DNA from 4 places in the Bacillus sp. Marseille-Q1617 genome. Region 3 is predicted to be linked to each of the others. Evidence: predicted binding sites of a transcription regulator. Region 3 holds the regulator's gene; each other region holds the start of a gene.
What was found. Region 3 encodes Rex, which represses fermentation and respiration genes when NADH is low (regulators of the CRP and FNR family bind a similar motif). Its sites were predicted from a motif close to TTGTGAAATATTTCACAA; they were not measured.
Positions count from the first base shown of each region.

Region 1: HWX64_RS04715 (TIGR04053 family radical SAM/SPASM domain-containing protein) is a predicted target of Rex. The motif match lies at 1,148-1,165, and genes of this name have one in related genera.
Region 2: HWX64_RS04810 (nitrate/nitrite transporter) is a predicted target of Rex. The motif match lies at 4,361-4,378, and genes of this name have one in related genera.
Region 4: HWX64_RS07495 (cytochrome ubiquinol oxidase subunit I) is a predicted target of Rex. The motif match lies at 1,302-1,319, and genes of this name have one in related genera.

Region 1 covers NZ_CAHJXM010000001.1:944,804-950,455, reverse strand. The annotation lists gene HWX64_RS04725 (Mrp/NBP35 family ATP-binding protein) at 1-323, shown strand, start outside; gene HWX64_RS04720 (YwiC-like family protein) at 370-1,092, opposite strand; gene HWX64_RS04715 (TIGR04053 family radical SAM/SPASM domain-containing protein) at 1,237-2,352, shown strand; gene HWX64_RS04710 (Crp/Fnr family transcriptional regulator) at 2,396-3,091, shown strand; gene ric (iron-sulfur cluster repair di-iron protein) at 3,259-3,966, shown strand; partial or broken gene HWX64_RS21860 (hypothetical protein) at 3,904-4,128, opposite strand; gene HWX64_RS04700 (globin) at 4,405-4,779, opposite strand; gene HWX64_RS04695 (hypothetical protein) at 4,860-5,417, opposite strand; gene HWX64_RS04690 (SCO family protein) at 5,428-5,652, opposite strand, start outside.
Region 2 covers NZ_CAHJXM010000001.1:961,009-966,660, forward strand. The annotation lists gene HWX64_RS04785 (molybdenum cofactor biosynthesis protein B) at 1-158, shown strand, start outside; gene modA (molybdate ABC transporter substrate-binding protein) at 170-919, shown strand; gene modB (molybdate ABC transporter permease subunit) at 938-1,606, shown strand; gene moaC (cyclic pyranopterin monophosphate synthase MoaC) at 1,658-2,143, opposite strand; gene mobB (molybdopterin-guanine dinucleotide biosynthesis protein B) at 2,231-2,728, shown strand; gene HWX64_RS04810 (nitrate/nitrite transporter) at 2,779-4,287, opposite strand; gene HWX64_RS04815 (hypothetical protein) at 4,409-4,855, opposite strand; gene HWX64_RS04820 (Crp/Fnr family transcriptional regulator) at 4,989-5,652, opposite strand, start outside.
Region 3 covers NZ_CAHJXM010000001.1:158,372-164,023, forward strand. The annotation lists gene tsaB (tRNA (adenosine(37)-N6)-threonylcarbamoyltransferase complex dimerization subunit type 1 TsaB) at 1-27, shown strand, start outside; gene rimI (ribosomal protein S18-alanine N-acetyltransferase) at 52-489, shown strand; gene tsaD (tRNA (adenosine(37)-N6)-threonylcarbamoyltransferase complex transferase subunit TsaD) at 486-1,502, shown strand; gene HWX64_RS00935 (ABC-F family ATP-binding cassette domain-containing protein) at 1,793-3,742, opposite strand; gene HWX64_RS00940 (redox-sensing transcriptional repressor Rex) at 3,965-4,642, shown strand; gene HWX64_RS00945 (twin-arginine translocase TatA/TatE family subunit) at 4,697-4,870, shown strand; gene tatC (twin-arginine translocase subunit TatC) at 4,890-5,652, shown strand, end outside.
Region 4 covers NZ_CAHJXM010000001.1:1,499,757-1,505,408, forward strand. The annotation lists gene HWX64_RS07490 (nuclease-related domain-containing protein) at 246-1,190, shown strand; gene HWX64_RS07495 (cytochrome ubiquinol oxidase subunit I) at 1,433-2,770, shown strand; gene HWX64_RS07500 (cytochrome d ubiquinol oxidase subunit II) at 2,866-3,879, shown strand; gene HWX64_RS07505 (TrkA family potassium uptake protein) at 4,080-4,742, shown strand; gene rnjA (ribonuclease J1) at 4,785-5,652, opposite strand, start outside.

The DNA of each region.
Region 1 (5,652 bases), 790 kb from region 3:
TCATTGTCACCACTCCTCATCAAACAGCTTCGATTGTAGCTGAAAGAGCAGGAACTATGGCACTGAAAGCGAAGCACGATATTTTAGGCGTCATTGAAAATATGTCGTACTTTCAGCCGAAAGAAAGCAGTGAAAAATATTTCTTGTTCGGAAAAGGCGGAGGGGATCTGTTAGCAGAGCGATTAGATACAGACGTTTTGGCAAAACTCCCAATCGAAGAACCAATCGAAACGTCTGAAACTCCATCCATTTACTGCGAAGATACCAGCTTATTTCATCACTACAGCCAGCTGGCAGAAGCCATAGACCAGAAATTCAAATGAAAATCCCGTCCCCCGCTCCTTTAAATCAGCAGCGGGGGACGGGATTTTATAGCAAGATGGTTGTAAGTAGAAGGAAAAAGAAAGAGTTTATGATTTCTATGATTCCCAGCTGCATGATTGTCAATTTTTTACCGTGAAGGGAAATGGCCCGGATCAAGCTTGGAACGTATGGCAGCGTCCACATCCAGGATTCCTTCCAAAGGAATAGCAGGAAAATGACAAATGCATGATAGCCCCATGACCACCATTTGAACCTTGTGTTTTTCTTTTCTCTTATCATTGATTTAATAAAAAATGTACTACCTGCAAAATACAAGAATGACAACAGAGCAATATTCCACCCTTCAACAGTCAGACTGCCTGTACTCACGTAAAAACTGGCAAGCCCCCCAATACAAAATACACAAATGGCGAATAGATCATTCGCAAGTGCCCGCTCATTTTTTGTCTTTACAAAGTAGATGTTTAATAGAAAGAAAGGAATCATTGCTAAGCCGAAGAAGACCATTTGCCAGTCATAAACCAAAACGATTGTTAAAAAAACGAATGACGCGGCTAAATAACCGAATGCCCATTTACTATAGAAGGACACCTTTTTCCCCTTCACGACCAGGATCAAAGGATAAGTGGCAAGATACAGTAAGAACCAGCCAATAAACAAAGGAATGTGAATAAGGTGAAAGGTGCTTGCAGAGATCCCCAGGATATAAGGAATCAATAGCATAGCCCAGGCACCATGTTGTTTGGGAAGGACCATTATCACAATCATACACCTGCTTTCCTATCGATGATGCCTTTATCTTACTCCTTAGAGAAAAGAAAGTGTGTGATGTAATTCACTTACTACTCTCTCATCCTTCTATATCATTAAACATATCAATCTTTCAATCATTGCAAGATGGGAGGAAATAAGATGTTTGATATGAATTTCGACGAAAACCCATTTATCGTCATCTGGGAATTAACAAGAGCGTGTGAGCTTCACTGTCTTCACTGCAGGGCAGAAGCACAGTACAAACGCCATCCGCTTGAATTGGATTTCGAAGAAGGAAAAAAACTGATAGATGACATCTATGAAATGAATAACCCCATGCTGGTGTTCACAGGCGGAGATCCGCTCATGCGGCCTGACGTATATGACATTGCATCCTATGCGATTCAAAAAGGAGTGCGTGTCTCCATGACACCAAGCGCAACACCCAATGTTACCAAGGAATCCATTGAGAAAGCGAAAGAAGTAGGTCTTGCTCGCTGGGCGTTCAGTCTGGACGGACCGACAGCAGAAGTACATGACCATTTCAGGGGAACATCCGGTTCATTCGACTTGACCATGAATGCGATCAACTACATTCACGAACTTGAACTTCCTCTTCAAATCAACACCGTCATCTCCCGCTATAATGTCGACATGCTTGAAGAAATGGCCGAATTGGTAGAGGAGTTAAATTGCGTGTTGTGGAGTGTCTTCTTCCTTGTGCCAATCGGAAGAGGTAAAGAAGCAGACATGATTTCACCCGTGGAGCACGAAAACGTATTCCGCTGGCTGAATCAATTAAGCCTCCGGGTGCCTTTCGATATAAAAACCACTGCCGCGCAGCATTACCGCCGTGTGGTCATCTCAGAAAAAATGAGACAAAATAAAGATAAACAAAAAAAGATCCAATACCAGGATGCTTTACACTCAGGCAAAACTGGTCAATTTGATGGTCTGGGACGGGCACCGAGAGGAATAAATGACGGGAATGGATTTGTCTTCATTTCCCATATCGGGGACGTCTATCCCAGCGGACTTCTCCCCATCAAAGCCGGGAATGTAAGACAGCAGCCGCTATCAGAAATTTACCGGCACTCACCTATTTTTAAAGACCTGAGAAATCCTGATAAATATAAAGGGAAATGCGGACAATGCGAATTCCGCTACGTCTGCGGAGGTTCCCGCTCAAGAGCCTATGCGCTGACAGGCGATTACATGGAAAGCGAACCAGCATGTGTGTATATACCGAAGAGCATGAGGAAAAAGAGTGTTTAGATGGTGATAGTGATGATAGTTCAAACACAGAAAGGAGTCCTCCATGTTAAAAAAAGAAGAGATTAAAAAGCATCTGCAAACCGTTCCATTATTCAAGGAGCTGTCTGACGAGGAGCTGCAGCCGATCATATCGATTTCGTCGTCAAGAATATATAATGCCCGTTCGATTATTTTCATGCAGGAAGAACCTCTCGACCGCGTCTTCTTCATCCACTCCGGCATCGTGAAAATTTATAAAACTGATGCAACCGGAAAAGAACAGATCGTATCGGTACTCGAGGATGGTGAAATGTTCCCTCACGCCGGTTTTTTCAGGCAGGGGACTTTTCCTGCTAACGCCGAGGTCATAAAAAAGGCCCAGCTCATCGTCACCCCCATTAAAGATTTCGAGAAAATCCTGATTCAACACCCAGAGCTTTGCATTAAGTTATTCCGGGTTCTAGGGGGTAAAATTGTCGATCTTCAAAGCCGCTTGGAAGAGAAAATTCTCCACAATACGTATGAACAGGTCATTATGCTTCTACTGCGTCTATCAAAGTCCAATGGTGTGAAGCAAGAAAACCTGTATAAAATCACCACCCATTTTACGAACAGAGAACTCGCCAACATGATCGGCACCTCGCGTGAAACAGTCAGCAGAACCCTTAACCAGCTAAGGAAAAAAGATCTTATCGAGCTTGATACCTCAGGCTTCTATGTCATCGACCCTGACAAACTGAAAGAGGAAATCATTCACTGATCGCGGATATGGACGGGTGACTTTGTCGCAGAGAATGGCTGTCAGAAATGAAGTTAACCAGTGATGAACTTCATTCCGATCTGTGATATGTATCACAAAACTCTCGTTCAGTTGTTGATATGATAAAGACAGTTATACAAGTAACACAACAATATGGAGGGATTACAATGACACAAACATTCACAGAGTCATCCATAATAGGGAATATCGTCACAGAATTTCCGAAAGCAAGCGACTTTTTCAAGGCGAATCGAATCGACTTTTGCTGCGGAGGAAATCGCCCTTTAATTGAAGCGATCGAAGAAAGGAATCTTTCTTCAGAAGAAATCCTCACGGAGTTAAATGCACTGTATGATGAAGCGAAGAGATTGAGCGAATCCACCATCAACTGGGAACAGGCTTCATCCACGGAGTTGATTCAATATATCGTCGGTAAACACCACCGTTACTTAAATGAAGAACTGCCGAAACTGACTCCTTATGTGACGAAGGTACTTCGCGTTCATGGGGCACAGCACCCCCATTTAGCACAGATTCATAAACTGTTCCATCAGTTGAAGGCTGATCTTGAGCAGCATACGATCAAGGAAGAAATGGAAGACTTCCCGGCACTTATTGCATTCGAAGAAGATCCAAAGCCTGAAAACAAAGAGAGATTATTGACCATTCTTTCGGCGTTGGAAGACGAGCATCAACATGCAGGGGATATCATAAAAGAAATCCGAAAGGTCACAAATGATTTCACCCCTCCTCTGGGTGCATGCGGAACCTACCGCCTTGTTTATCAGCGGCTGGAAGAACTGGAATCCGATTTATTCGAGCATATCCACTTGGAAAATAATATTCTTTTCCCTCGTGCGGTACAGAAGATTTGATTTAGAACAAAAAGAGTAAAGACGAACAATTTCAGTATAGACTCTTAATGCCGCTATTGATTTCCGTGCAAGACTTCGCTTTCCGCGGGTAGCCCGTGAGCCTCCTCGGCAAGCCTGCGGGGTCTCACATGTCTAGCTGCAGGGCTTAGAGGCACAGGTCATAAGCCAAACCGACCAAGAAGGCAAAGAGCGCCTTCCAGGCCGATTCGTCTTATGCCCCCCACCTCTCTTCAAAGCCCTTCCGCTTTTCTTATAAGCTACTCTTCCCGCAGGAGTCTTCGTCTTGCACTCCAATCAACCGCTGGAAATAGCTAAAATCTACTTGAACATCTAAACTATTAAAAACCTGAACTAATAAGCCTCTTAGAGGACATATTAGTTCGGGTTTTACTTAGACTAAAACACTCATGTCCCAGCCTCTCTTATCTGTCTTCTATATTATTTTGTGTTAATCATGATTGCTGCCACTTGGGTGAGCCTTGTATAGAATACCTCGCCCTCAGGAAGGTCGTTCAAACCTGTTTCTTCGAATGCTTCTTTCATGCAGTGCAGCCAGCACCTTGCCCTCTCTGGAGTGATTTCGAAAGGGAGATGCCTTGCTTTCATGGCAGGCGGACCGAATTCTTCACTGTATAATGGCGGACCTCCGAGAAACTGGGTGAGAAACATGTATTGTTTCCTCATGATTTCCGACATTTCACCTTCAAACAACGGCCTCAGATCTGGATCTCTGTAGACCTTGGGATAAAATGCGTCCACCAGTGCCTGTATCCGGTCAGGACCGATTTCATCGTATAGAGATTGAAATTTCAATTGTACCCCTCCTTGCTTCGTCACTCTTTCTTCACTATATCAAAGAGTAACCTTGCCTTTTGTGACGATCATCACAGGCTTTAATAAGATTCTTCCCATTTTTCACTGAACATGTCATACACGATATAAATACTGATGCAAAGCCCCATCGTCCAGAAACCCCAGCCAAGTGTAACCTGTTCCACAATCAAATAGTTGTTACAGAGCTGGTTTGGAGAAAAGATATAGATCCATCCCATGAGGGCGGATAAAAGTGTAATAATGATAAGGACAACCCTCTTCGTTCCATTGCTTACTTTCGTCCAGCTGTCCCTGAGGGGAACGCCGGCCAAAAATGGTAAACTGATAAACTTAAATCCTTCCATCCACAAGGAAGAAAGCGCCTCATCCATCGTTCTCGGCAGCAGCCAATAAGAAAAGATCAACATAAAAAGAAGAATTCCCGGCTGGCCATTTTCATTCCATCTCCTCAAGAAAGAGTTTTTTTGAAATAAAGGTGCCATCAGCATCCCTGCAATGATCAAGAGCGGCATTTGCATATGCATGTGGACAATCATAACCGATTCAAGCAGCTCGGCTACTGGAGGCAGAATAAGAAAGATGAATAATAAGCTTCCGTAGTAAAAAGATTTCATCATTTCCCCTCCTTTAATTGGCTTCCATTTTGAGATAAGAATCCACAACAGCCGCCGCTCCATCTATGTCTCTATAATCCAGCACTTCCTGGAGCCGCCCCTCCCGATTTACCAGATAGAAAGCAGAGTTATGAGTGAAATTTCCATTGTTATCAGGTATAACAATTACGCCGAAGGCTTCAAGAAGGGCATTCAACTCTCCTTCCTCAGTGATTCTGGCCATTCTCCATTTTTCTCC
Region 2 (5,652 bases), 800 kb from region 3:
CTCCGGCCATTCTTTCCCGGGCCATTGCAGGAGTGGTGGATGAGAAAGCAATCTTTTCCGTCCCAGGTTCCACCGGTGCTGTAAAACTTGCAATGGAAAAGTTGATCCTCCCTGAAATGGACCATATTCTTCATGAGTTACGTAAACATAAATCATGAAGAAGAAAATCTTGCAATATCTCTTTTTGATCATCCTGTTTGCCGGAGCGGCAGGATGCCAGTCAGACGAGAAAGACGATACGGTTATAACGATTGGTGCGGCAGCGAGTCTGAAAAGCAGTCTGCTGGAATTGCAGCACCAGTTTGAAAGAGAGCATAAAGAAGTCAAATTATCATTTCATTTCGGTTCTACCGGTGCGATTCGAAAACAAGTAGAACAGGGTGCCCCGATCGATGTCTTCCTGGCTGCTTCTCAGGACGATTATGAATCCCTTTATCGGGATGGACTGGTTGATAGAGGCGATAGATTAGTAGGGAATAGAGTAGTGGCTGTCACGAACAAACCAGAAAAGATTAAGTCACTTAAGGATGTCTGGAAGTCGGATGAAAAAGTAGTCATCGGAAACCCTGCCACAGTACCTGTCGGAAGATATGCGAAAGAACTACTGGTACAGAGCGGGCAATGGGAGGAAGCAGAGTCGCGTCTTATTTATGGAAAGGATGCGAGTCACCTGCTTATGCTTATGGATCAAGGGGCGGCTTCTGTAGGATTCATCTATAACAGTGATGTTGAATTTCAACAGGATTTACGCATAATTGATTTTTTTGAAGAGTATCCACAAGAAGATACAGGCTACTACGGGGCAAGGGTGAAACGAAGTAAGCATCAAGATGTCTCAGATGAATTTCTCGACTTTTTAGAGAGAAAGGAAGCGAAGGAGATATTTAAGAAAGAAGGATTTATCAATATCGGAGAATAAGAGGAGCAGGTGTTATAAGTGAACGGTGATTTTTTCTTTCCTATCCAATTGTCTATACTGGTTGCTTGCATAGCGGCGGCTGTTTCATTAATACTTGCTGTTTTGGCAGCCTATCGAACTGTCATGACAGACGGCAGGGGCAGCAGTGTTTTGGAGACTGTGTATCTTTTGCCGCTTGTTCTTCCTCCTTCTGTACTTGGTTTTTTGTTACTGTTTATATTCGGGATGAATAGTCCAGTGGGACGGACGGTCGAACTGCTTCTCGGACAAACCATCCTTTTTTCTAAGTCTGCAGCAGTCATAGCTGCCGTGATTGTGTCGTTTCCGCTTATGTATCAGTCTGTGAAAACAGGATTTGCAGAAGTGAATCGTGACATTGTCGGGGCTTCAAAAGTAGATGGCGCTTCCAATTGGAAAGCATTTTACCACGTCGTTCTGCCGCTTGCCAAACGATCGATCGTCATGGGGGTCATTCTCGGCTTTACAAGAGCATTGGGGGAGTTCGGGGCGACTCTCATGTTTGCAGGGAATATACCTGGAAAAACGCAGACGATCTCAACGGCCATTTACGTAGCCATCGAATCAGGGGAAAGTCATTTAGCCTGGAAGTATGCAGGAGTAAGCATCGGTTTGTCTTTTCTATTATTGTTTCTGGTGAAAGGGCTGGATGGACGTAAGGAGATATAGGTCAAAAAACCCCAGAGGAGTTTGGAACAACCTGTGGGGTACTTCAACATATCAGGACTCTCTTAAAAAGTCACCGCTTTTTCCGCCGGATTTCTCAAGAAGATAGGTTTCTCCGATAACCATTCCTTTATCGACAGCTTTGCACATATCGTAGATTGTCAAGGCGGTAACGGATGCAGCCGTTAATGCCTCCATTTCCACACCTGTACTGCCTTTCGTTTTTACTTCGGTGGTGATCACCAGCTCGTAGTGCGGGTTTTTTTCTTTCCAGTCAAAGGAGATATCCACACCGCTGATCGGAATGGGGTGGCACATCGGAATGATGGAGGAAGTCTGTTTAGCCCCCATAATCCCAGCAACCTGTGCGACTGATAGTACATCTCCTTTTTTAAAATCATCGTTTACGATTTTGTCGTAAATCTCTTTCGTTACTGTAATGCTCGATCGTGCTTTTGCATAACGGCTGCTTTCATTTTTAGCGGTGATGTCCACCATCTTGGCGCGGCCCTGTCCATTGAAATGTGTAAATTCACTCATATTTTGACACCTCTTAGATTTTATATTGAGTTGATTCCTGTGTATTCGTTATCGTAACATAAATGGTTTAGAAAGGAGCTGACGTGTATGAAAGTGATTCAAGTTGTCGGATTTAAAAACAGCGGAAAGACTACGGTTTCTTCGAATGTGATTACTTATGCAGCCAGCAAAGGAATAAAGACCGGATCGGTAAAGCATCATAGCCACGGTGCACCGGATGTTGTACCGGGGACGGATAGTGACCGTCATCTAAAATCTGGAGCCACTCTTGCCGGAGTTGAAGGGGGCGGTATTTTCAGCGTATCTCTCCAGCTGGGAGACTATGATTTCGATGATATCCTTCGAATCTATGAATTAATTAAGGTTGAAGTGCTGGTGGTTGAAGGATACAAAGAAAAAAATTATCCCAAAATCGTTTGTATACGAAATCAAGAAGACTTTTCCCTTCTTGACTCTCTGGAAAATGTTCAAGCGGTCTTTTTGCATTCACACCTTTCCTTGCCGCCCGGCTATCACCTTCCTGCATTCACTGCTGAAAGACTGGATGCCTTCGAACAATGGATCGATTCGTTCATCAACCTTTGATCAAGTAAAGAGAAGCTGTTCCCTGTTGATAGGGAACAGCTTCAATGAAGCTAGTTGATTTTTCTTTTGCTTTCCGAAATATCGCTGAACTGTCCCACATAATACTTTACATCGCCGGCATCATTGCAAACCTCTGATATAGTCAGCCACTCTAAATAGACTTCTCCATTTTTTCGTTTATTCCAGATTTTACCTTGCCAATATCCTTGATCTTTTAATTCATTCCACAGAGCTGAATAAAAATGCTGATCATGCCGGCCGGATTGAAGAATACTTGGTTTCTGTCCAACGGCTTCTTCTTTTTCATAGCCGGTTACTTTAGTGAAAGCCTGATTTACCCGTTCGATGACCCCCTCTTCGTTTGTGACCATCATTCCCTGGGCAGTGTTTTCAAGTACTTTATTTTCCAGCTTTAATTTTTCACGGAACGTCATCCATAATACGATGACAAAACTGAGAAGGGCGAATTCGGATAAAGCCATGAATCCGATGGCATAGTGCCCCGTCAAACTGAAGACGGTTGTTAACACTAATGGAGGGAAGAATCCTCCCAGACCTCCCATGGCCGCCACAAGACCATTTACGATACCCGCCTGTTTGGTGAAATAGAGCGGGACCAGTTTGAAGATCGTTCCATTCCCAATCCCCGCGCAGGCCGCGACTGTCAATACACCAGTGGTATATAACTCAATCGTAGGAGAGAAAGATAATAATACACCTGAAAATGTTAATCCCCCGAAGACAAACAACAGGATGAAATACGGATTGAATTTATCAGACAGCCATCCGCCGATCGGGCGCATAAATGTTGATAAAGCGATGAAGCCTGCCGTACGTAAACCAGCGTCAACCGGTGTTAAATTAAATTCATTCACCAAGAAGTTTGGTAAATAAATGGTGAATGCGACAAAAGATCCAAAAGTGATGAAGTAAAATAAACATAACGCCCATAACGTTGAATTCCGGTATACTTCTTTTACCTGTTTAACGATTGAAACATTCACTTTCTTTTCTTTGCGATCACCAAATACAAAGTTTAAAATAGCAAAAGCTAACAGTAAGACAAGATAGAAGCGGACCGTTGTCACCCATCCAAATGAGCTGGCGAGGACAGGGGCGGCAAATGCGGTTACCGCAGTACCGATATTACCCGATCCATATATTCCGTTAATGAATCCGTGCTTGCTTGAAGGATAATATTTAGGTAGAGAGGTTACCCCTATTGAAAAAGTCGCTCCTCCTATCCCTATCAAGAGACCTCCAATGACTAAATCCGAGAGTGAGTCAGCTTGACTGATGTAGAATACAGGGAATAATAACGCGATAAAGCTTAACGTGAAGACTAATCTGGCACCGAAACGATTTGTGTAATATCCGATCGGGATGCGAAGCACACTTCCCAAAATGACCGGGATCGCGGTTACTAAGGCAACTTCTCCGTTCGTTAAATCAATATCCTGACGAATATTCGGCATAAGTGAAGAAATGAGCACCCATACCATAAACCCGGCGATGAGACTTGATGTTTGAAGAGGCAGCTGGATTTTTGTACTCTTCATTGGATGATTCTCCTTTCAATCCTATAAAAATGAAAATCTATATCCATATCCTAACAACGGTGCACGGATAAGGTTGTGAAGTTCATCACACGAGACAAAGAAACTTCACATGAGAAACTCCTCAGCTCATTAAATTCACAATTTCTTCATAAGAGCTTTTCAAGTTTTTATGAAAAGACCGCAATATATTTCTTTGCAGCAACGGATGCTGGTCCGATATGTTGATGATTAATGGAAGAGGGACTTCCATATATATTGTGGTTTCTCTCACCTCGAGACTAATTGAGTCCCCATTCTTATGATATTGAAGAAAGACACTCGGCATAAACATATCATTTGTTGTTAATGACCCCATTTTATATTGAGAATGCTGGGATTCTTTCATGTGAACGTGAAGAGAACCGGATAATATGAGGATCATCGTGTTTCTCTTTTGTAAGCAAATAATGTCATCCTTTTCTTTTTTTATGATGCTTGAAGCTTCCACTATCCTTTTCAGTTGACTATTCCCAATGTCTTGAAACAAGCTGAGACTTTTCAGGTAAAGCAGATAATCCTGCTTATGCATTCTTTCTCCCCCTCTAATCAATGCATTTTCATCATTATAAAAGAATCCCTGAAAAATAACTGTGACACTTTTCACAGTTATTGGAATATAAAAAGGCGGCCTCAACTTTACGTTGAGACCGCCTCATATTCTCTTAATCTATATTGCAAATATCAATTGGACAGTTTTCACAACCGATTTCTTCCCTGAGGTATTCTAGATCCAGGATGATGATCCTGCCGTCAGATGTATAATCAATGATATTCTTTTTCTTTAATTCACTCAGCATGCGGTTCACACTTTCTCTCGTCGCAGCACAAAATTTGGCCAATTCCTGATTGGTGAGATGAATATCGAGAAGAATTCCTTTTTCATTTTTAATCCCATAAGAGTTTGAAATACGGATAATGGTGGAATAAAGGGCGCCTTTTTTTCCGTTCATGACTAAATCACGGATTTTTGATTGGTTTTTTCTAAGATGAGTTGAAATCCATTTCATAAATTCGAAGGTTAGGGGGGCATCGTTGATTAGATTTTTTTCTAACGTATCTCTTTGTATGACGTGAACTTCTCCTTCTTCTAATGTGTATGCACTTAACATGTAAGTGGCATCATCAGAGAAAAGCGTCAATTCTCCAATAAAGTCGTCCTTTTTACATATTCGCATGTTCAATTCCTTGCCTTCAAGACTCAGCTTGCTAATTTGAAAAATCCCGGATTTAATCAGATATAATTCAGCTGCTTCTTCCCCTTCTTGAAATAAAAAAGTCCCTTTTTTTATTTTACGTGGAGTTCCGATTGACTGTAATAAAGAAGCC
Region 3 (5,652 bases):
TGGTTAGAGTCTCAAAAAAACTCTTAAATGAGAAGAAGGATCGTTCGAAATATGGAAATTCGGTTTATGACGGTTGATGATTTGGATGCTGTGATGGAGATTGAACATCGTTCGTTCAGTATTCCCTGGAGCCGGGAGGCCTTTTACAACGAAATTGAACAGAATCACTTGTCTACTTATCTCGTAGTGGAAGACGGGGAGCGAGTAGCCGGTTATTGCGGTGTGTGGCTTGTTGTCGATGAAGCGCATATCACGAACGTGGCGGTGCTTCCTGATTACAGGGGCCAGGGACTCGGTGAAGCCCTTATGCAGAGGATCATGGATATTTCAAAAAAGGTCGGGGCTCGTGTAATGACACTCGAAGTCAGGGTGAGTAATAAGGCTGCGCAAGGTTTGTATAGAAAGATGGGTTTTCAGGACGGCGGAATTCGGAAACGGTATTATTCAGATAATCAAGAAGATGCTTTAGTGATGTGGGTGAATTTATGATAAAAGATACGTATGTGTTAGGTATAGAAACCAGCTGTGATGAAACTGCAGTTGCCGTTATTAAAAATGGCACGGAGATTGTGACGAATATTGTTTCTTCTCAAATCGAAAGTCATAAACGTTTTGGCGGAGTGGTTCCGGAAATCGCGTCCCGTCACCACGTAGAGCAAGTGACATTTGTGTTGGAAGAAGCATTGGAACAAGCTGAAATGACAATGGAAGAGATCGATTGCATTGCGGTTACGGAAGGTCCCGGGTTAGTGGGGGCGCTTCTGATTGGTGTGAATGCGGCCAAGGCTTTGGCGTTTGCTCATAATAAGCCCTTGGTCGGCGTCCATCATATTGCAGGTCATATTTATGCGAATCGTCTGGTGAAAGAAATGAAGTTTCCTTTGCTGTCATTGGTTGTCTCGGGCGGCCACACTGAGCTTGTTCTGATGAAGGAGCATGGTTCTTTTGAGGTGATCGGCGAAACAAGGGATGATGCTGCAGGTGAAGCGTATGATAAAGTAGCGAGAACGTTGAATCTCCCTTATCCGGGAGGTCCTCATATCGATCGGCTCGCACATGAAGGTGAGCCGACGCTGGATCTGCCACGGGCCTGGCTTGAAGAAAGCTCATATGATTTCAGCTTCAGCGGCTTGAAATCAGCCGTTATCAACACTTTGCACAATGCGAAGCAAAAAGGCAAAACGATTTATCCACAGGATCTTGCCGCAAGCTTCCAGGCGAGTGTGATTGATGTGTTAGTAACTAAGACAGTAAGAGCAGTAAAAGAATATAATGTGGAACAATTGTTATTAGCGGGCGGTGTCGCAGCCAATAAAGGACTGCGTGCTGCTTTGGAAGAAGCATTCAAAGAGCTGTATACAGAACTGGTCATCCCTCCGTTATCACTATGTACAGATAATGCAGCGATGATTGCGGCTGCAGGAACGATTTTATTTGAGCAGGGTAAAAGAGGCGACATGGCAATGAATGCCCATCCCGGGTTGGATATTGAGAATTTCTAATGAAATAAAAGCTTCGGTGAGGTTAGAGTTTAACCTCCACCGAAGCTTTTTTAAGCAGAACATACGTTTTATCAACAGTCTGTGGATAAGTTGTTAATAACTAATGAATAGATGTGAACACCTTGTGAAAAAGGTATGAGTAATTCAGTGTTGAAATGTGTATAACTGCCAGTTAGGTTGTGGATAATGTGGAAAACTCCTGTGAACAACGATTGGTCAACATTTGATCTGTGGATAATGGTGTGGAATAAAGAAGGTTTGGATAACGAAATGTTATCCAAACCTGTGGATTACTGTTCTTCTTGGAGAAGCTCTTCTAATTCTGTCCATTCTTCCAGCAGTTCATCGAGTTCTTCTTTGGAAGAATTGAGTTTGTCATTGATCTCCTGGACCTTTTCATGATCCTGGAAGATGTCCGGATCACAAAGCAGTTCTTCCTGTTCTTCGATGACAGCTTCAAGTGCTTCCATTTGAATTTCAATTTCTTCCACTCTTCGTTTACGCTGGCGCTCAAGCTTTTTCGCTTCTTTATCAATCTTATGACTTTGTTTCTGCGGGGTTGCCGAGCTGCTGGTTGAAGGCTGTCCTTTTTCTGCCTGCTCAAGGGCGGCCAGTTCTTCTTGCTGCTGCAGCTTTTCCATATAATAGTTATAGTCTCCGAGGTATTCGGTCGAACCATTTTTAGAGAGTTCAAGCACTTTGGTCGCGATCCTGTTGATAAAATAACGATCGTGTGACACGAACAAAATGGTGCCTGGATAATCGATGAGTGCATTTTCCAGCACTTCTTTACTGTCTAGATCCAAATGGTTCGTTGGCTCATCAAGGATAAGGACATTCCCTTTTTCCATCATCAGCTTTGAAAGGGCGAGTCTTGCTTTCTCGCCGCCACTTAAAGTAGAAACCGGCTTCAGCACGTCTTCACCTGAGAAAAGGAAGTTGCCGAGGACGGTCCGGATTTCTTTCTCATTTTTCATCGGGTATTCATCCCATAGTTCATTGAGGACGGTTTTATTTGATGAAAGATCGGCCTGCTCCTGGTCATAGTAGCTGATTGATACATTTGAGCCGAAACTAAAATTGCCGGATAAAGGCTTAAGCTTATCCACAAGTGTCTTAAGCAAAGTGGATTTTCCAGTTCCATTGGGACCTACGAGCGCAATGCTGTCACCCTTTTTTACAGAAAAATCGATATGACTGGAGATTTTTTCATCCTCTTCATAACCGATTGAAAGGTCGTTAACTTTCAGCACATCATTTCCGCTTTGTCGATCGATTCCGAATGCGAAGGTAGCGGATTTCTCATCGCCGAGCGGCCTGTCCATCAGTTCCATACGCTCCAGCTTTTTTCTGCGGCTCTGCGCCATTTTTGTGGTGGACGCACGGGCGATGTTCCGCTGGATGAAGTCTTCCAGTTTTGCGACTTCCTGCTGCTGGCGTTCATAGAGTTTTACATCTTTCTCATAGTCTTCTGCTTTTTGCTGAAGATATTTACTGTAGTTTCCTATGAATTTCTTGCTCCGTTTACGGGAGATTTCATATACTTGATTGACGACGTTGTCCAAGAAGTAACGGTCATGGGAAACAATCAGAACAGCGCCTTCGTAGCTTTGCAAGTACGTTTCAAGCCAGGATAGAGTCTCTATATCCAGATGGTTGGTCGGTTCATCAAGGATGAGAATATCAGGCTTGGTCAAGAGAAGCTTACCCAGTGCCAGTCTGGTTTTTTGTCCTCCGCTTAACGTGGAGATTTTTGTCTCATAGTCAAAATCAGCAAAGTTCAACCCGTGCAGGACGGACCGGATGTCTGCTTCGTATTGGTAGCCGCCGGATTCTTTGAAGCTTACCTGAAGCTGATCGTATTCTTTTAAAACACGCTGATAGACGTCGTCGTTTTCGTATACGGACGGGTCGGCCATTTGTTTTTCGAGAATACGGAGCTGCTCCTCCTGAGCTCGCAGACCCTCAAATACGGTAAGCATTTCTGCCCAGATGGATAAGTCGGATTCCAGTCCTGTGTTCTGGGCAAGGTAGCCGATCGATACGCCTTTAGGTTTTGTGATGTCCCCGGCGTCATGCGATAGCTGACCGGCAATTATTTTTAATAGAGTCGACTTCCCTGCACCGTTGCGGCCGACGAGTGCGACTCTGTCCCTTGTCTGTATTTCAAGCTTGATGTTCGATAATATATTATCTGCACCAAAGTTTTTGCTAAGTTGATTCACTTGTAGTAGAATCATGACGTTTCACCTCTATTTCATAGTGCTAGTGTACCGTATTTGAGAGGGTAACGGCAATCATACATACCTATGAATGACTATTAATCTTCACACATATAGGATAGAATATAGTGTATGATGGGTAGAGAGACTTAAAAATGTTTATCTGTTATTTTGGAAGCGTTCACAGATGTGTGGGCGTTCAATGCAACGGGCTTTTGAATAGATGTGGGGGAATGCAATATGAATCAGGATACAACGAAAATTCCACAGGCAACGGCAAAGCGGCTGCCGCTTTATTACCGTTTTATCAAGAATTTATACTCATCTGGCAAGCAGAGGGTGTCATCGAAGGAATTAAGTGAAGCAGTAAAAGTTGATTCGGCCACGATCCGCAGGGACTTTTCCTATTTCGGTGCATTAGGGAAAAAGGGTTATGGATATAATGTTAACTATCTTCTCTCTTTCTTCAGAAAGACGCTGGATCAGGATGCCCTGACCAAGGTAGTGCTGATTGGTGTCGGAAACCTGGGAACTGCCTTTCTTAATTATAATTTTATAAAAAACAATAATACGAAGATCGAGATGGCGTTCGAGGTGGATGAGTCAAAGGTTGGTACTCAGGTCGGCGATGTGCCGGTATTCCACCTGGATGACCTGGAAGAGAAGCTTGAGGATCAGAATATTGAAGTGGCCATCCTTACTGTGCCGGCTTCTTCTGCTCAAAACATCACAGACAGATTGGTCTCTTCAAAGATCAAGGGAATCCTCAATTTTACGCCGGCAAGGCTGACGGTACCAGATCATATCCGGGTGCATCATATTGATCTGGCTGTAGAGTTGCAATCACTGGTTTACTTTTTAAAGCATTATTCGGAAGATGACACGGAAATGTCACAAGATGGAATTATAACGGAATAGAAAATTCTGTCGCTTTACGTTATGATAGAAGAGTACAAGAGGAGGTGTCTCATTATGCCAGTAGGTCCAGGTAGCCTCATAATCATTTTAATTGTCGCTTTACTAGTTTTTGGCCCGAAGAAATTGCCTGAATTAGGGAAAGCTTTCGGTAATACATTACGTGAGTTTAAAAACGCAACAAAAGGCTTAGCTGATGACGACGACGATAAAAACAAAAGTGCTAAGTGAGTAGAGTAGGATGAATGCCATGAGTCAAAGTCAAAAAGACATGACAATGTATGAACATATAGGAGAATTGCAAAAACGACTCATGATTGTAGTCGTTTTCTTCTTGTTAGCGTTTGTAGCAAGCTTCTTTCTCGCGGAACCGCTGATTCGTTATCTGCAGCATGCAGACGAAGCCAAAGAGCTTACGATGAATGCATTTCGTCTGACAGACCCGCTCAAGATTTATATGGAAATGATGGTATTCATTTCGCTGATCCTCACCGCACCGCTCATTTTATTCCAGGTCTGGTCATTTATCAGTCCGGGATTATATGAAACGGAGCGAAAAGTGACCCTCAGCTATATTCCTATCTCGCTATTATTATTTCTAGCCGGACTGTCCTTTTCTTACTTCATCCTATTCCCGTATGTCGTGGAATTCATGATGACGTTATCTGACAGTCTTGAAATACAACAAGTCATAGGAATAAACGAATATTTTCATTTCTTGTTTCAATTAACCATTCCATTCGGTCTTTTATTCCAGTTGCCAGTCGCGATGCTGTTCTTAACGAGACTGGGAATCATCACACCGATGATGATGGCAAACGTACGTAAGGTTGCTTACTTTATTTTGTTGGTCATCGCAGCCTTCATCACGCCGCCTGACGTCGTTTCACACTTGATGGTGACCGTGCCGTTATTCATCCTTTACGAAATCAGCATCTGGATTTCGAAGATCGGCTATAAAAAGGTGCTTGAAGCGGAGCAGAAGCTTGAGATGGAACAATATGAAGAAGATA
Region 4 (5,652 bases), 1.3 Mb from region 3:
CCGCAATAAAAACGTTGATAACCTAATATTTTCGTTGATAATCTTTCCATTTTTCCATTTACGCTAAGAGTTAGACAGGAATCAACATTACTATTAATGATCTTTGGAATTTGTCAGCTTGCAAATTCTTATTTCATCTATACAATTTTGAATCAGAAGAATTTTTACAAAAAAAGGGTTTTTACCGGTAAATAGAGAATAAAGAACTAATGGAAAAATAATACATCAATTAAAGGAGTGAAAAAGTGTTTCTAAGAGAACGCCCAGTCCCCAAAATTATTTTGTATAATGAAGCCTCACTAAAAAGGCTTCATCCTCTATCTGATTTGCGCCCCAAAATTGAAGAAGGCTTATTAAAAGCTTGGGCAGGATATAATGGTGAATGCAAAGTAGATCGTCAGTTAAGCACCATCGACGATAAGGATATATACATCATTAATGACCTGTGTATCCCTGTTGGTAATACCTATTTCCAAATTGATTCACTGATCCTAACAAAATACGTTCTGCTAATTCTGGAAATTAAAAATATTTCTGGCCACCTTGATATTTCTAATGAGTTCGGTCAGTTAAAGAGAACCCTTAATGGTGAGGTATCAGCTTTTGCGAGTCCTATTGCCCAATGTGAAAAGTACAGAATCCACTTATCAGGCGTGTTAAAGAAAATGAAGATACCCGTCATTCCAATTGAGTTCTTAGTAGTTTTTACAAATCCCACGTCAATTCTTACTGCTTCTTCAAGTGATACAAAAGTGCTTGAAAAAACCGTTAAAATTGAAAGCCTGCTTCCTAAAATTCATAACCTACTAAATATCTTCCATACTCCTCACCTCAGTGACAAAGAGTTGAAGCGCCTTTCCAAATTACTCTTAAGAGAGCACAAACCATTCCCGATAAATAAAATAGAATTAGACTTTACTAAAGGAGTACAATGTACAAATTGTAAAGAGTTTTCTATGATAAGGAAACAAGCTTCTTGGTTTTGTTTGAAATGCAGCTATTTTGATAAAAATGCTCATGTTCGAGCAATTAATGATTATTTCCTGTTAATAGCACCGACTATTACTAATAAGCAAGCAAGAGACTTTCTTGAAATTTCATCACCTCGTACCGCACAATATTTACTTAACTCTATGAATTTAATTCAGTATGGTTATGGAAAAGGGACATATTATAAATCTCCAGATTAATATGGGTATGGGGGATGCTGAGAAAAACTTCCTGGCAAGGAATATCCCCCACACAAGCAAATCCCTTGCCCCAACCCACCCACACCATATAAACTATAACCAAACTAAAGTTTGTGAAAAACGTCACAAAATATTCATGTTCAATACATCACAAACTCTTCAAAAGGTTTTATAATAACCAATAAGTGATAAATAGTAAGTATTCGTTATTAACTGAAATAACTGGTAGGGGGATTAATGAAATGGTATTAGATAGTGTGATATTGAGTAGAATGCTGACATCCACGACCCTCGCGTTTCATATTATTTTTGCGACGATTGGTGTAGGGGTGCCAATTATGATATCGATTGCTGAATTTGTGGGGATCAAGCGTAATGATCCCCATTATATTTTACTGGCAAGAAGGTGGGCGAGAGGATTTACGATTACCGTGGCAGTAGGGGTTGTTACGGGTACGGCGATCGGGCTCCAGTTGTCCATGTTATGGCCTGCATTCATGCAGGTAGCAGGGCAGGTTATCGCACTGCCGCTGTTCATGGAAACATTTGCGTTTTTCTTTGAAGCTATTTTTCTTGGAATCTATTTATATACGTGGGACCGCTTCAAGAATAAGTGGATTCACTGGTTGTTGACCATTCCCGTCATGATCGGGTCTTCTGCTTCGGCTTTGTTCATTACGACGGTAAATGCGTTCATGAACACACCACAGGGGTTTGAGCTGAGTGATGGGAAAGCGATCAATATCGATCCGATTGCAGCCATGCTTAACCCTGCGACACCAACAAAGGTATTTCATGTACTGACGACAGCATATCTGACTTCAGCTCTGATCTTGGCAGGTATTACGGCTTTTGCGATTTTAAAGAAAAAGGGAAGCGAGTATCATCGCAAGGCTCTCCGCTTAACGATGGTATCCGCGCTTATTTTTGCGTTTGCGACAGCGTTGGCAGGGGATTTGTCTGCCAAGTTCCTCGCTGAGTACCAGCCTGAAAAACTGGCTGCTGCGGAGTGGCATTTCGAAACCGAGAAAAACGCGGATTTGATTGTGTTCGGTACTTTGGATGAGAATAACGAGGTCCATAACGAAATCAGGCTTCCCGGATTTCTGAGCTTTTTAGCCGGCAGTTCTTTCGAGCATGAAGTAATCGGATTAAACGAGACGCCGGAGGATGAAAGACCGCCATTATGGATTCACTATTTATTTGATCTCATGGTTTCAATCGGATTCTACAGTATCTTCATATCAGGGGTGTTCATCCTTTTCTGGAAATGGAAGAAACGGAATGAATGGAACAAGCCTCTGTTATGGGGGATCGTGGCAAGCGGTCCGCTTGCAATGCTGGCAATCGAATTCGGCTGGATTTTTGCAGAGGTAGGACGCCAGCCGTGGATCCTCCGAGGCTATATGAAAGTGGCGGATGCTGCGACGAAAGCTGATGGTGTCGGCTTGACGTTTGTGATGTTTGTTGCACTATATATTCTGCTCGGGATTTTATGTGTAGTCGTATTAATCAAAATGTTCAAGAATAAACCGGCAGAAGCTGAGCTGGAACAGCGTTTTCCTAAACGCACTGAATGACTCGGACAGCCCCTTAAAAGATAAACTGTTTTCTAAAGTGTTTTGAATCGAAGGGGCTGCTGTTTAACTCTAGGTTTAATAAAGGAGGAATGGCTATGAGTTTGGAAATAGTGGGGATTACAGTGTTATGGATCTTCCTTTATGGTTATCTCATTGTGGCATCGATTGATTTCGGAGCCGGTTTCTTTGCTTTTTATGGTAGGTTGAAAAATAAGGAGCATACGTTGAATGTACTGATTAGCCGGTACTTGTCCCCCGTATGGGAAGTGACAAATGTTTTCTTTGTGTTCTTTTTCGTAGGGCTTGTCGGTTTTTTCCCTGATGCAGCCTATTATTATGGAACTGCTTTGCTGATACCAGGGAGTATTGCCATCATACTGCTTGCCATTCGTGGAAGCTTTTATGCATTCAATAATTATGGTTCAAAGGAAAACATCATCTATCTTTTTCTTTACGGAGCGACAGGGTTATTGATTCCGGCTTCCTTATCAACAGCTTTGACGATTTCTGAAGGAGGATTTCTCGAAGTGGCAGACGGCAATGTTACATTCCTGGCGGGAGAATTGTTTACAAGCCCTTATTCTTGGAGCGTGGTTGTTCTGTCTATTGTTTCTGTTTTGTTTATCAGTGCAGCCTTTTTGACTTATTACGCAGATAGGGCAGGGGACATGGATTCACGGGAAGTATTGAGGAAGTTTTCATTGTTCTGGAGCCCTCCAACCATATTGGCCAGTTTTTTGGTTTTTGTTGGGCTCAGGGAGCATAATCAAGAACATTTTATGAATGCGCTTGATATCTGGTGGATGTTCGGGCTTTCATTAGCCAGTTTTTTGGCGGCATCTTACCTGATTTACAAACGTAAGAAGTTCGGAACGGCATTTGTATTGGTCATGCTTCAGTTTTTCTTTGCATTCTTTGGATACGGCGCATCCCATTTGCCATATATCTTGAAACCGTATATAACGATTGAATCTAGTGTAACTAACCCGACAATGGGTATGGCACTCGTGATTGCGTTTGTTGCAGGCCTGCTGCTATTGATCCCTTCTTTGATTTTACTTATGAGATTATTTTTGTTCGATGCAGACTATGTAAAAGGGAAGAAATGAAAAACAACCTCAGGTATAACCTATTGAACAGCTTCTGAGGAATTGCAGTAACAGTGAAAATTCATCGGCGGATGAAAGCGGAAAATCATGTGATCCTAACATGATTTTCTGCTTTTTTTACCTTACAAAATCGATATCATGATAAACTTCATGCTAAAATAAAGATATGAATGTTACTGGAAAATCTGGGGGAATTTATTATGAAAAAAGAATTTGTAGTGATAGGCTTGGGGCGGTTCGGCGGAAGCATCGTCCGTTCTTTGACCGACCAGGGGATGGAAGTGATGGCCATCGATCAGGATGAAGATAAAGTAAATGAATTTTCATCTATTGCTTCCCATGCCGTTGTGGCAGATTCAACGGACGAATCCGTTTTGAAAAGCCTGGGGATCAGAAATTTCGATCACGTAATCGTTGCGATCGGTGATGATATTCAGTCCAGTGTATTGACTACGCTTATGTTAAAAGAAATAGGTGTCAAAAAGATTACCGTAAAAGCACAGAACGATTATCATGAAAAAGTCCTTCGAAAAATAGGGGCCAATCAGGTTGTACATCCAGAACGCGACATGGGGAGAAGAATCGCTCATAATATTATTTCCAACAACGTACTGGATTACCTTGAGCTTTCTGATGAACATTCCATTGTAGAGATTGTCGCAAATGAACATTTGGCTGGAAATACACTGATTGATCTCGATATCCGTGCCAAGTATGGAATCAATATTGTAGCCATCAAACGAGAAAGGGATATAATCGTTTCCCCTCAGGCTGACGAGCAAATCAGGGTGGGGGATATCCTGATCGTCATTGGTGCCGACACAGATATCAACCGGTTTGAAAAGAAGGTTTTTTCCCTATAGCCCATATGAAAAGGCTCAGAGCAAATGCTCTGAGCCTTTTTATTAAACTTCCATGATGATTGGTAATATCATTGGACGTCTTTTCGTTTTTTCATATAAGAATGGAGCCAATGTATCAGTGATTTCATTCTTGATTTCAGACCACTGAGAAGTTCTTCTTTCAAGAACTTTGTTTAGATGCTTGGCAATCAGATTCTGAGCTTCATTGATTAGATCACCGGATTCACGCATATAAACGAATCCTCTTGAAATCAAATCAGGGCCTGAAGCAATCTTGAACTCCTTCATATCGATACTAACGACTACAATGACAAGTCCTTCTTCAGAAAGGATACGGCGGTCACGCAATACGATGTTACCGATATCGCCAATCCCGCTTCCATCGATATAGACATTTCCTGAAGGGATTTTACCTGCTACCTGGGCAGAGTCGCTGCTAAGCGCAAGCACTTCTCCATTATCCATGATGAAGCAGTTTCCTTCTTGCACGCCGCAATCCACACCGATTTGCGCATGCATCTTCTGCATTCTGAACTCACCGTGAATCGGCATGAAGAACGTCGGATTCATTAAACGGAGCATCAATTTCATCTCTTCCTGTCCGCCGTGGCCAGAAGTGTGTATATCGTTCAATGGACCGTGAATGACTTCAGCGCCGGCACGATACAGCAGGTTGATCGTGCGGTTAACACTGATCGTGTTCCCTGGAATTGGGGAAGAGGAGAATACAACGGTATCTCCAGGCTGTATCTGAATCTGGCGGTGAGTGCCATTCGCTATTCTTGATAATGCGGCCATTGGTTCACCTTGAGAACCGGTACAAAGAATGGCAACTTCGTTCGCTGGCAGGCGATTGATTTGGTTATGTTCGATGAACGTATCTTTAGGAGCATTGATATACCCTAATTCC